Pokkaliibacter sp. MBI-7: one gene and its partner. Each later gene encodes a partner of the first gene's protein in a complex. Links are inferred from orthologs where the notes say so. Each region holds a gene or a part of one and is shown in the gene's direction. Other genes may lie near its edges.

What was found. Proteins that work in one complex are often made in the same cells at the same time.
Region 2: the proteins of pabB (region 1) and QCD60_RS04605 are in contact, whole or in part, in a solved structure (PDB 8RP0), measured with the Escherichia coli proteins. The link is inferred for Pokkaliibacter sp. MBI-7 from one-to-one orthologs.

Annotation. Positions count from the first base shown.
Region 1 is NZ_JARVTG010000002.1:496,441-502,544, reverse strand. What follows is about bases 1,749-4,580. They hold pabB (aminodeoxychorismate synthase component I), read left to right. Parts: upstream 1,749-2,398; coding sequence 2,399-3,763; downstream 3,764-4,580. Other genes in these bases: cysB (HTH-type transcriptional regulator CysB), read right to left, coding at 3,833-4,580; QCD60_RS21925 (alpha/beta hydrolase), read right to left, coding at 1,749-2,160. Outside these bases: signal peptide peptidase SppA, read right to left, coding at 1-576; QCD60_RS21930 (HAD-IA family hydrolase), read right to left, coding at 573-1,232; more of QCD60_RS21925, read right to left, coding at 1,291-1,748; more of cysB, read right to left, coding at 4,581-4,807; protein-disulfide reductase DsbD, read right to left, coding at 5,029-6,104. UniProt on the Escherichia coli protein: Part of a heterodimeric complex that catalyzes the two-step biosynthesis of 4-amino-4-deoxychorismate (ADC), a precursor of p-aminobenzoate (PABA) and tetrahydrofolate.
Region 2 is NZ_JARVTG010000001.1:1,038,871-1,044,285, reverse strand. Bases 2,026-5,011 are described here. They hold QCD60_RS04605 (aminodeoxychorismate/anthranilate synthase component II), read left to right. Parts: upstream 2,026-3,222; coding sequence 3,223-3,801; downstream 3,802-5,011. Other genes in these bases: trpC (indole-3-glycerol phosphate synthase TrpC), read left to right, coding at 4,905-5,011; trpD (anthranilate phosphoribosyltransferase), read left to right, coding at 3,813-4,838; QCD60_RS04610 (class I SAM-dependent DNA methyltransferase), read left to right, coding at 2,026-2,932. In the rest of the region: QCD60_RS04620 (AAA family ATPase), read left to right, coding at 1-885; QCD60_RS04615 (DUF4276 family protein), read left to right, coding at 882-1,463; more of QCD60_RS04610, read left to right, coding at 1,460-2,025; more of trpC, read left to right, coding at 5,012-5,415. UniProt on the Escherichia coli protein: Part of a heterodimeric complex that catalyzes the two-step biosynthesis of 4-amino-4-deoxychorismate (ADC), a precursor of p-aminobenzoate (PABA) and tetrahydrofolate.

The DNA of each region.
Region 1 (6,104 bases):
GGAACCGACGATACTGGCTTTATCAGCATAGATATCGTCCGCAGCGGCTGCCACATAGTAGCCTCCTGAAGCTCCGATATCATCGATCACGGCATAGAGCTTCTTGTCAGGATGCAACCCTCGAAGACGTTTGATTTCATCGTAGATCTGCCCGGCCTGCACGGGACTGCCGCCTGGGCTATTGATACGCAGAATGACTGCTTTGGCATGAGCATCAGCAAAGGCATCACGCAATGAAGCATTGATAGCGTCCGCACTTGCCTCCTCACCATCCGCAATAACACCCTTCAGGTCGATCAGAGCAACGTGATCCTTGGCCCCCAACTCGGTCTCTGCACTAGGCCATGCGAGCAGAAGAATAACGATGAAGTAGCCCAGCGTAGCGAGCTTAAAGAAGATCCCCCAACGTCTTGCCCTGCGTTGCTCCCTGAACAACCCAAGTACGACTTTCTCAATAAGGCGCCATTCCTTATTGGTGCGCACCTCCAGCGGCTGACCAGAGAAGTCCTTGTCCACACCAGTGCTACTTGTATCCTGTTGATCGGATCCTTCCGGCCGCCAATTAGAGTCGCTCACCCTTTCTCCTTAGTTTCCGTAAGCCAATGAACAATATCGCGAATTGAAGTGAAGAAAGCTTTCGGCGCAAAGGGTTCCAGCCGCTCCGCACCATGTACGCCATAGAGAACAGCTGTAGAGTCGATACCAGCCGCTTGCGCCATCTGTAAATCAAAACTGGTATCCCCTACCAGCAGCGCGTCGCTTGCCTGTACCCCATAATGCTCCAGCAGCTCAAAAAGCATTTGAGGATGGGGCTTGGAGGCCGTCTCATCAGCGCAGCGCGATGCTGAAAAATACTCACCCAGGCCAGTATTCTGCATTCCTCTGTCTAGTCCACGGCGACTTTTCCCAGTTGCCACCGCCAGAGAGTAACTAGCCTCTCGCAATGCGGTAAGCGTTTCTCTGACGTGAGGAAATGTCGGAGATGGCTGCTGATCTGCATCAAAAAAGTGATGACTATAGATTGTCCGGAAATACTGATTGGATTGAGGAGATATCCCCGGAAACAAAGCTTCAACCATTTCAGGCAAACCCAACCCGATCAATTCCCTGATCTGACTAGCGCTCGGCTGAGCAAGCCCGGCATCTTTGGCTGCCCGCAGCATACATTGTGTGATTCGCTGTGCAGAATCGATAAGCGTTCCATCCCAGTCAAATATGATCAGTTTGTACATCAGCCATCCCGTAAATTTATTGCGACTCCAAACATCCGCCAGGTAAAAGCGTTAAACACTAACTGTTTGTATAGCGTTGACGTGCCTCGTTCATCAACCGGGCAATCTGCCGTGGTTTTTGATAAGGCAACGAGTGATCCGTACCTTTCACCTCATGGTAGTTAACCATGGTGTTTTGCCTGGCCAGATGAAGATAGTGATCATGCAACTCGCGAACACTACGCCCACCCGCAAATAATTCTGCGTGCTGTAAATGCTCAAGCAACTGATCCCGCTCGACCTCATGGGCCGAGCGAGTCACAGAGTCCAGTGCATTGGCAAATCCTAACGGTCGCTCTGCCAAACGGCTGATCGTCATAGACTCGGTTTTGTCTGATCGATTGCGCCCCGGCGCAATGGTATCGAGAAACAAACGAATTCCATCACTGGGATCATGCTGTTGGCGAATATGCTGTGCCGCCTCAGAGTAACGCTCACGAATACTCCTGACCTCATTGATATCGGCTCGGTCCAGCAGTGCAGGCTCCAGCAGATAAAGCTGTCCCACTCGTGAAGGATTACGCTGCTTAAGCAACATGGCTATTAACCCCCCGAAGGAGTAGCCACCCAGATCGAAACGCCACCACCCGAGCTGATCCAGCAGACGCACAACATCATCACACACTTCCTGCACGGTAAAAGTGGATTCACTGCCGTCCAGGTAACGGGTTTCCCCCATTCCTCGCAAATCCGGCACGAGTATCTGACCCCAATGATCCAGATGCTCGACAATCGCAGACCAGGTCAGCTCCCCTGCCACACCCGCGCCATGCAGCAGCAACAAGCGTTCGGAAGAAGAGGCAACATTGTTGGTATATATCTGATAGGAAACATCTACGCCGTTCACTGAAAAACTGCGGCGTACCACTGAGTAACTTTGCTGGATCATGAGTTCCGACTGCGAGACTGCGGGTTTGGAACAAAACTGCGGTATATCACTGGCGAGCAGATGAAAGTAGCCACCCTATTCTCTGTCACCTGGCTGATTTCCGGACCTCAGAATCAGCAACATTGAGTCACATCGCGATATACCAGAACTATGGGCTCCAGGAGCCAACCGTTGTTAGCCTACACCTTTCTTATCTGGCTGGGTAGAATTCCCTGCTTCGCTACCAGGAGTCGTTCGAGTGCAATTTATTTCACTGCCATATCTGAATGCTGAAGATGCTTTTGTTGGCATCAAGGCGGGAACATACCCTGTTCTACTCGACTCCAACGCGCCCCACTCACGCGATGGCCGATTTGATATCGCTGCCTGCGATCCACTCTTTGTACTCTCTTACACCCCCGGCCAAGGTATCTGTTTGCAGGATGCCTCAGGGAGGATATTGCCCTGCCCGGACGATCCCTTCTTGGCGACAGAGCACCTGCTGTTGCGCTTCGGGCAGATCAGCACCGACACCGATCATCCTGACATTCCCTTTTATGGCGGTTTGTTAGGTTACTGGTCATATGATCTGGGCAGAGTTGTTGAACATATGCCGCAGCTGGCAGATCACGATATAGCCTTGCCCGACATGTATTTAGGGCTGTACTCCTGGGCAAGGGTTACCGATCATGCCAAACAATCAAGCTGGCTGGTCATCCATCCTCAATGCCCCTACTCTGCTGAATTTCTTATCCAGCGTTACCTCTCTCAGCAAGCACCATCAGAACCTTCTGCTTTTGAACTGACGTCCCCCTGGTCAAGCAACATGGATCGGGCTCAATACGGTGAAAAGTTCCGTAGCGTCAAAGACTACATTCATGCAGGTGACTGTTATCAGGTCAATCTGGCACAACGCTTCAGCACAAATTTCCGGGGGGATAGCTGGCAGGCATATCTTCGACTGCGTAAGCAGGCCCCTACTCCTTTTGCTGCCTACCTTTCTTTGCCCCAAGGTGACATCTGCTGCCTTTCGCCAGAGCGTTTTCTGGCTGTTAATCAACTTCAGGTGGAAACCAAGCCGATCAAAGGCACCATTCCAAGAGGCACGACCACTAATGAAGATCAACAACTGATGGAGCAACTGCGCAATAGCGAGAAGGATCGTGCAGAGAACCTGATGATCGTCGATTTGCTGCGCAATGACCTTGGCCGAAGCTGCGAGGTTGGGAGTGTTCAGGTGCCACTGCTTTTTGACGTGGAAAGCTACCCCAACGTTCATCATCTGGTCAGTACAGTAACCGGCAGACTACGCAACTCAGCTGACCGTCTCGACCTGCTGAAGGGAGCCTTTCCCGGCGGCTCTATTACCGGCGCCCCCAAGATTCGCGCGATGGAAATCATTGAAGAACTGGAGCCTCACAGGCGTAGCGTCTACTGCGGCAGCATCGGCTACATCAGCCTGCACGGTCGTATGGACACCAATATCGCCATCAGAACAGTGCTGTTCCATCAGGGTCAGGCGCATTGCTGGGCGGGAGGCGGCCTGGTCGCAGACTCCGTTGAGGAGTCGGAGTATCAGGAGACCTTAAGCAAGATAGGCAATTTGCTCAGAGCGCTGGCTTAATTGCAGCAAGCTCGTAATACAAAGCCCCGCTGCAGATCAGATATCGCAGCGGGGAGAGAGCATCAGGCGTTAATGTTCAGGTAACTTAACATCAGCAAAGAGTTCATCGATTTCCTGCCGTGATGTGCACTCACCTGCTTTCTGAACCCGATCACGGGTCAGATGAGGGGCAAACAATTCGAGGAAGTCGTACATATAACCACGCAGGAAGGTACCCTTACGGAAGCCAATTTTCGTCTGACTGGGCTCAAACAGCTCACTGGCATCCAGTGCCACCAGATCATCATCGACCTCCGGCAACACTGCCATGGAGGCAATAATGCCGACCCCTAACCCCAAGCGTACGTACGTCTTGATCACATCAGCATCCACCGCGGTAAAGACCACACGAGGGTGAAGCCCCTTGCTATTGAACGCATCGTCGAGTTTGCTGCGACCAGTAAAGCCGAACACATAAGTCACTAACGGATAACGAGCCACATCCTCAAGCGTCAGTTTGCCTACCTGCGTCAACGGATGATTACGCGGCACCACGACTGAACGGTTCCAGGTGTAGCAAGGCATCATGATCAGATCACTGAAATGCTCCATCGCCTCGGTGGCAATCGCAAAATCGACAGTACCATCTGCTGCCTCTTCAGCAATTTGCATCGGAGTTCCCTGATGCATATGCAGACTGACGTCCGGATAGCGTCCCATAAAACTCTTGATCACAGGCGGTAACGCATAACGCGCCTGGGTATGGGTCGTAGCAATGGACAGGCTGCCCTTACGCTCATTACTGAACTCTTGTGCAACCTGTTTAATACTTTCAACCCGACGCAGAATTTCTCCTGCCATACTGAGAATGCTTTCACCGGCAGGAGTGACATGGGTGAGATGCTTACCGCTACGGGAAAAAATTTCGACGCCTAACTCATCTTCGAGAAGTCTGATCTGCTTGCTGATGCCTGGCTGGGAGGTATAGAGACTTTGGGCCGTCGCTGACACATTCAGATCGTGTTTGGCGACTTCCCAGATATAGCGTAATTGCTGGAGCTTCATGCATTCCCCCTGGCCGTATCTGGTTATTGCTTTCCGGGCAGTGCGAACTGTTATAAATAACCGTTATACAAAAGGACCCGAATATTCCTTTTTCGATAATTTAGATAAGGCCATGGGATTTCACAAGTGAGAATTGTATCCGTGCACCATGCCGATCCTGAAAGATGAAGCTTGCCAGCCCGAAGCGACGCTCAACAGCAGGACTCCGGGCTTGCCTCAGGTCAGATGGGCATCCTGGACAGGTGACGCAACAGTTGCTCGGCTGACAATACGCCAGACCAGCTCATCGACCGCATCAGATCACCCTGAGAGGAATAGAAAACCAACGCTGGAGGGCCAACCAGCTCGTAAAATTTGTACATGCGCTGATGGTCTGCCGTGTTCGCGGTCAGATCAACACGGATCAGGTGAAAGCTTTTCAGCTCCTGCATGACAGCCGCATCTTTGAAGGTAAAAGCGTCCAGCTCCTTGCAGGAGATACACCAGTCAGCATAAAAGTCCATCATCACCGGACGCCCCTGCTCTTTGGCTTGAGCCAGCTGCTGCTGTAATTCCGCCCAGGTCGTGACAGTGTGAAAATTCAACTCCGTACTGACGTTACCTTCATGACTACTCTCCGCATAGACTGCCAGGGGAGCAAGTGGATTGCGACTACCACCTGCCAGTCCCACCAGCAATACGACTGAGTACAACAGCACAAGCAGTGCAATACCCTTACCCAGACGCCTTCCCGCACCGGCATTATTATCAAGAGGCTGTAATGCGCCCAACACGACAGCCGCCAGCAGCAATACAATGGCCAGCAAAGCCAGCACTAATCCCAGTGGCAATACGCGCTCCAACAGCCACAAAGCCATCAGTAACATCAGTACGCCGAAAACGTGCTTGACCGATTCCATCCAGGCGCCGGCTCTCGGCAGGATATGCCCCGCAGACGTGCCGACTATCAATAATGGCACCCCCATCCCAAGGCTCATGGCAAAGAGTGCTGCCGCGCCAAGCCCTGCACTCCCCTGCTGGCCGATGAAGATCAATGCGCCAGCCAGCGGAGCAGCCACACAGGGTCCAACAATCAGTGCTGAAAGCATGCCCATCATGGCAATTCCAAGCCATCCGCTCCCATTCTTCCGATTGGCAGCAACACTAATGTGACTTTGCAATGCTGAGGGCAACTGAAGGGTAAACACCCCAAACATCGCCAGCGCAAAGGTCACAAAGAACAGAGCAAGCAAGATCAGTATCCATGGTGCTTGTAGCTGTGCCTGAAGATTGGCGCCAAATAATCCAGCGATCACCC
Region 2 (5,415 bases), on another replicon or contig:
GAAAAAAATAATATGCCGGTTGTCCTCAGGGAATTGCTGAGGTACAAGCGGGGGCGTCATGGCAGCCCGTATCACTTTCTCGATTTTTCATGTGGAGAAGGTTACGCCATCATAAACGAGGAAGATTTCAATAAATCGGATGAAGCCCTCGAACGAGAAACACAACAGGTTGCCCCAGATACACTGGCTATTAAGGGGCTTGGACAATTTGAACGATTTAAAGCAGCCAATGCGTTTCGCCGGCTAATTGAAAACTGGCATGTTTCTGACTTCCATATCAGTGCGGCACGTGGGCGTAAAGACGCAGCAGGAGAAACCGAGCATTTATCAGAGTCTGGCGAAAACCTGCCGTTGGTGGCGCGCTACCTTCACGAGCAACACACATCGGTCTTTAAACGTATCTTAGCCACCATGGCGCGACGTGTACCGGGCGTGTCGTCTGTGGAACCCAAGTTAATGGACGATGGCTACCTGACGCTGCGGTTTCAGGATGGCTCTTTTAAAACACCGTTTTTAGATCGTTATGTGTCTGATGGCACAATCAAAATGTTTGCTTACTTGGTGCTGTTGTATGACCCAAAACCACACCCTTTACTGTGTGTAGAAGAGCCAGAAAACCAGCTCTATCCCCGACTCATGACAGAGCTGGCTGAAGAATTTCGAAGCTATGCCAATCGCGGCGGGCAGGTGTTTGTCTCCACCCACTCACCCGACTTTTTAAATGCGTTAGAAATAGAAGAAGTTTGCTGGCTGGTCAAACAACAGGGTTGTACCGAGATTCGCCGCGCCAAGGACAATAAACAAATCGCCGCTTATATCGCCGAGGGTGATCAACTGGGTTATTTGTGGAAACAAGGCTTTTTTGATGGGGTAGATCCGCAATGAAGGAGCTGGTTTTTTTGCTCGAAGAACCCTCCGCCAAGGCCATGCTGGAATCCTTGTTACCGAGAATGCTGAGCGCCGAAATCAGCGTGCGATGTATTCCCTTTGAGGGCAAGCAAGATCTGGAAAAACAGCTGACGCGCAAGATACGCGCTTATCAAAACCCGGAGGCGCGATTCATTGTGTTGCGTGATCTGGATAGTCACCCTGACTGCTTGGCGGTGAAAAACAAATTGCTCGAACTGTGTGTTGAATCCGGCAAGGCGGCTCAATGCATCGTTCGTATTGCCTGCAAGGAGTTGGAGACTTTCTATCTGGCGGATTTACAGGCTGTGGAGGAGGCTCTTCAAATAAAGGGGTTGGCGAAGCAGCAGCAAGTTAAAAAGTTTCGAGCCCCTGATAATTTAGGTAGCCCTAGCGTTGAATTAAAAAAATTAACTAGCCAACGCTATGAAAAAGTCGCCGGTTCACGAGAGATCGGCAAGCTCTTGAACCTAGAAAATGAACGATCACCCAGTTTCCGCAATTTGATTGGCGCAATCCGACGCCTGGAAAACGAACTCATTAACGAGCAAGCATGAATACATCGACCCTAGTCCAGAAAGTCTGGAACTTCTGCCATACACTACGCGACGACGGTGTGGGCTATGGTGATTATCTGGAACAACTCACCTACCTGCTGTTTCTAAAGTTGGCGCATGAATATGCGCAGGAGCCTTATAACCGCGATACCCATATTCCTGATGGGTATGACTGGCCTAACCTTACTTCCAAAGTTGGTGAGCCCTTAGAGCGCCAGTATTTTCGAACGCTCAATAAACTGGGTAGTGAAGACGGTATGCTAGGTGCCATTTTCTTCAAGGCACAAAATAAAATTCAAGACCCCGCCAAGCTTTCAAGGCTAGTGCAGCTCATTGATGCGGAAAGCTGGATAAGCCTCGGTGCTGACACTAAAGGGGATTTGTACGAGGGACTTTTGCAGAAAAACGCAGAAGACACCAAAAGTGGTGCCGGGCAGTACTTTACCCCACGCGCAATCATTGAAGCCATGGTTGCTTGTATAAGACCAGAGCCAATGAAAACCATAGCCGACCCCGCTTGCGGTACTGGCGGCTTCTTTCTAGGAGCATACAACTGGCTAACCCGCCCTGGCTCCAATCTCGATAAACGCCAAAAAGCATTCCTTCGCGATAAGACCTTCCACGGCAATGAAATTGTGCCTAATACACGCCGCATGTGCTTAATGAACTTGTTCTTGCACAATATTGGCGAGTTGGACGGGGAGCCCTCCGTCGAACGCTCAGATGCGCTTATCTCCGAGCCAAAGCTAAAAGTGGATTACGTGCTGGCTAACCCGCCTTTCGGTAAAAAAAGCAGCATGACCATCACCAATGAAGAAGGTGAGGAAGATAAAGAGACGCTCACCTACGAGCGACAAGATTTCTGGGAAACCACCTCGAACAAACAGCTTAATTTTCTACAGCACATCGTCAGCATGCTTAAAGTCGACGGCAAAGCAGCGGTAGTGCTGCCGGATAACGTGCTATTTGAAGGAGGGGCTGGTGAAAAAATCCGCCGCAAGCTGCTGGAGAACTGCGATGTGCACACCATTTTGCGTTTGCCAACAGGTATCTTTTACGCGCAAGGCGTGAAGGCCAACGTGGTGTTCTTCGATGCTAAGCCCAAAGACGGACAAATCCATACCAAGGGGATTTGGTTCTACGATTTGCGCACCAACAAGCACTTCACCCTGAAGACGCGCACGCTCAAGTTGGATGACTTGAAGGATTTCGTGGCGTGCTATAACTCGGAAAACCGTCACGAGCGCCAAGCTACGGAGCGCTTCAAATTCTTCAGCTACGAAGAGCTGATGGCACGGGATAAGGCCAGTCTGGACATCTTTTGGCTGAAAGACGAAAGCCTGGACAACCTTGATGAGTTGCCTCCACCGGATGTGCTGCAGCAGGAAATTATTGAGCATCTTGAGGCTGCATTGGCAGCATTTAGAGAGGTGGCCATCGGTCTTCCGAGACATGCCAGGGATCACTAAGAGGATGTTAACTGCCGTTTTGAAACGGATTTCTTAGCGTTATGTCGTGTTGCCCTGCGCGCAGTGCTGATATAGCCTTGAGGCCTTTGTTTTCAAGGCCTCGCGAACCTGAAGTTATATCGAAACAGGTTATATCGACATAACTGTTGTCGTGTTCCTGTCTGGGTAACAGGCGAGGTGAACGGTGGATAGTCAGAGCGTGAACACGTTCTTAGCAATAACGACTGTGGATACTCAACAGCAACGGCTGTAGATCGTAAGCAGTAACGAGTTGGCTGGTCGGATTTGCCATGATTTTGATGATTGATAACTACGACTCCTTCACCTACAACCTGGTGCAGTATTTGGGGGAGCTGGGAGCCGAAGTGAAGGTGGCGCGCAATGACGCCATCAGCATCGCCGAGATTGAAGCCATGGCACCAGACCAGCTGATGATTTCCCCCGGCCCTTGCACCCCTAATGAAGCGGGTATCTCCCTCGAAGCCATTCGCTACTTTGCTGGCCGTCTTCCTGTGCTGGGCGTGTGCCTGGGGCACCAGAGCATTGGCCAGGTGTTTGGTGGTCAGGTCATCCGCGCCGGTCAGGTTATGCATGGCAAGACCTCACCGGTGCATCATCACCATCTGGGCGTGTTTGCCGGGCTCAGTAATCCGCTGCGCTGCACTCGTTATCATTCTCTGGTGATCGACAAGCACAGCTTGCCCGATTGTCTGGAGGTGACCGCCTGGACTGAACTGCCGGACGGTCAGATGGAAGAAATTATGGGTGTTCGCCATAAACAGCTGGACGTCGAGGGGGTACAATTCCATCCCGAGTCCATCATGACTGAACAGGGCCATGCACTGTTGGCCAACTTTCTGAAGCGTTGAGAGGCCCCGCCATGAATATGCAGCAAGCCATCCGTCTGGTGATGGACAAACAGGACTTTACCACCGAGCAGATGCAGGAGCTGATGGCCCTGATCATGACCGGTGAGGCGACCCACGCACAGATTGGTGGCTTCCTGGTGGGGTTGAGCATGAAAGGGGAAACGGTGGGGGAGATTGCTGGTGCCGCCATGACCATGCGCAGTCTGGCCACCCAGGTCCATGTTGAAGGGCCGCACTTGATCGATACCTGCGGTACCGGTGGCGATGGCGCCCATATCTTCAACGTATCCACGGCCAGTTCTTTTGTCGTTGCCGCCGCTGGTGGCAAGGTCGCCAAGCATGGTAACCGTGCGGCTTCCTCTTCCAGTGGTAGTGCCGACGTACTGGAGGCCGCTGGCCTCAATCTGGCACTGCGCCCTGAGCAGGTGGTGGAGTGCATCGACAAACTGGGCGTAGGCTTTATGTTTGCCCCGGCTCACCACAGCGCCATGAAGCATGCCATTGGCCCGCGTCGGGAAATGGGTGTGCGTACCATCTTCAATTTGCTCGGCCCCTTGACCAATCCGGCACTGACCCCAAATCAGGTGTTGGGTGTGTTCAGCCATCGCTGGTTGCGCCCCATGGCTGAAGTGCTGAAGCAGCTGGGTTCCAGTCATGTGCTGGTGGTGCATGCTGCCGATGGTCTGGATGAAATCAGCGTGGCCTCCGATACCTTTGTCGCCGAACTGCGTGATGGCGAGGTGTTCGAGTACCAGATTCGCCCGGAGCAGTTTGGAATTGCCCGCAGTCCGCTGAATGAGCTGGCGGTAGATAATCCACAGGCCAGTCTGGCACTTGTGAAAGCTGCACTGGCAGGCGAGGGTGGCAGTGCCACCGATATCGTGCGTCTTAATGCTGGCGCCGCTATTTACGCCGCCGATCTGGTTGACAGCCTGCAGGCCGGTATCGACAAGGCCACCGATGTGATCGCCAGCGGTGCCGCTCTGGCCAAGCTGGAAGAGTTAGCAAAATTCAGTCAGTCCCTGGCAGGGAAATAATGACGTGCCCTTGTGCTGTTGAGGCCGATGCCCGGCACAAGGTTGATGTCAGTAGGAGAAAGATTAATGAGTAGTTGTGCCCCCACCGTCCTGCGCCGCATTCTCAACCGTAAAGCCGAAGAAGTGGCCGAGCGCAGCCGCTCGGTCTCCATCGCTGATCTGGAAGCCATGGCCCGTGAGCAGTCGGCTCCGCGTGGTTTTCACGCCAGCATGCAGGCGCGGATTGCCAAGGGCGATCCTGCGGTGATTGCCGAGGTGAAGAAGGCGTCTCCCAGCAAGGGTCTGCTGCGTGCTGATTTTGATCCTGTGGCCATTGCGCAGTCTTATGAACAAGGCGGTGCTGCCTGTCTGTCCGTGCTGACCGACCGTGATTTCTTTCAGGGCCATGAGGACTATCTGAAAGCTGCTCATGGTGCTTGCAGTCTGCCGGTGATTCGCAAGGATTTCCTGATGGACCCGTACCACATCACCGAAGCTCGTGCTATTAGCGCGGATTGCGTGCTGCTGATCGTCGCGGCACTGGAGTTCAGTCTGATGCGTGATCTGCATGATCAGGCCCGTGATCTGGGCATGGATG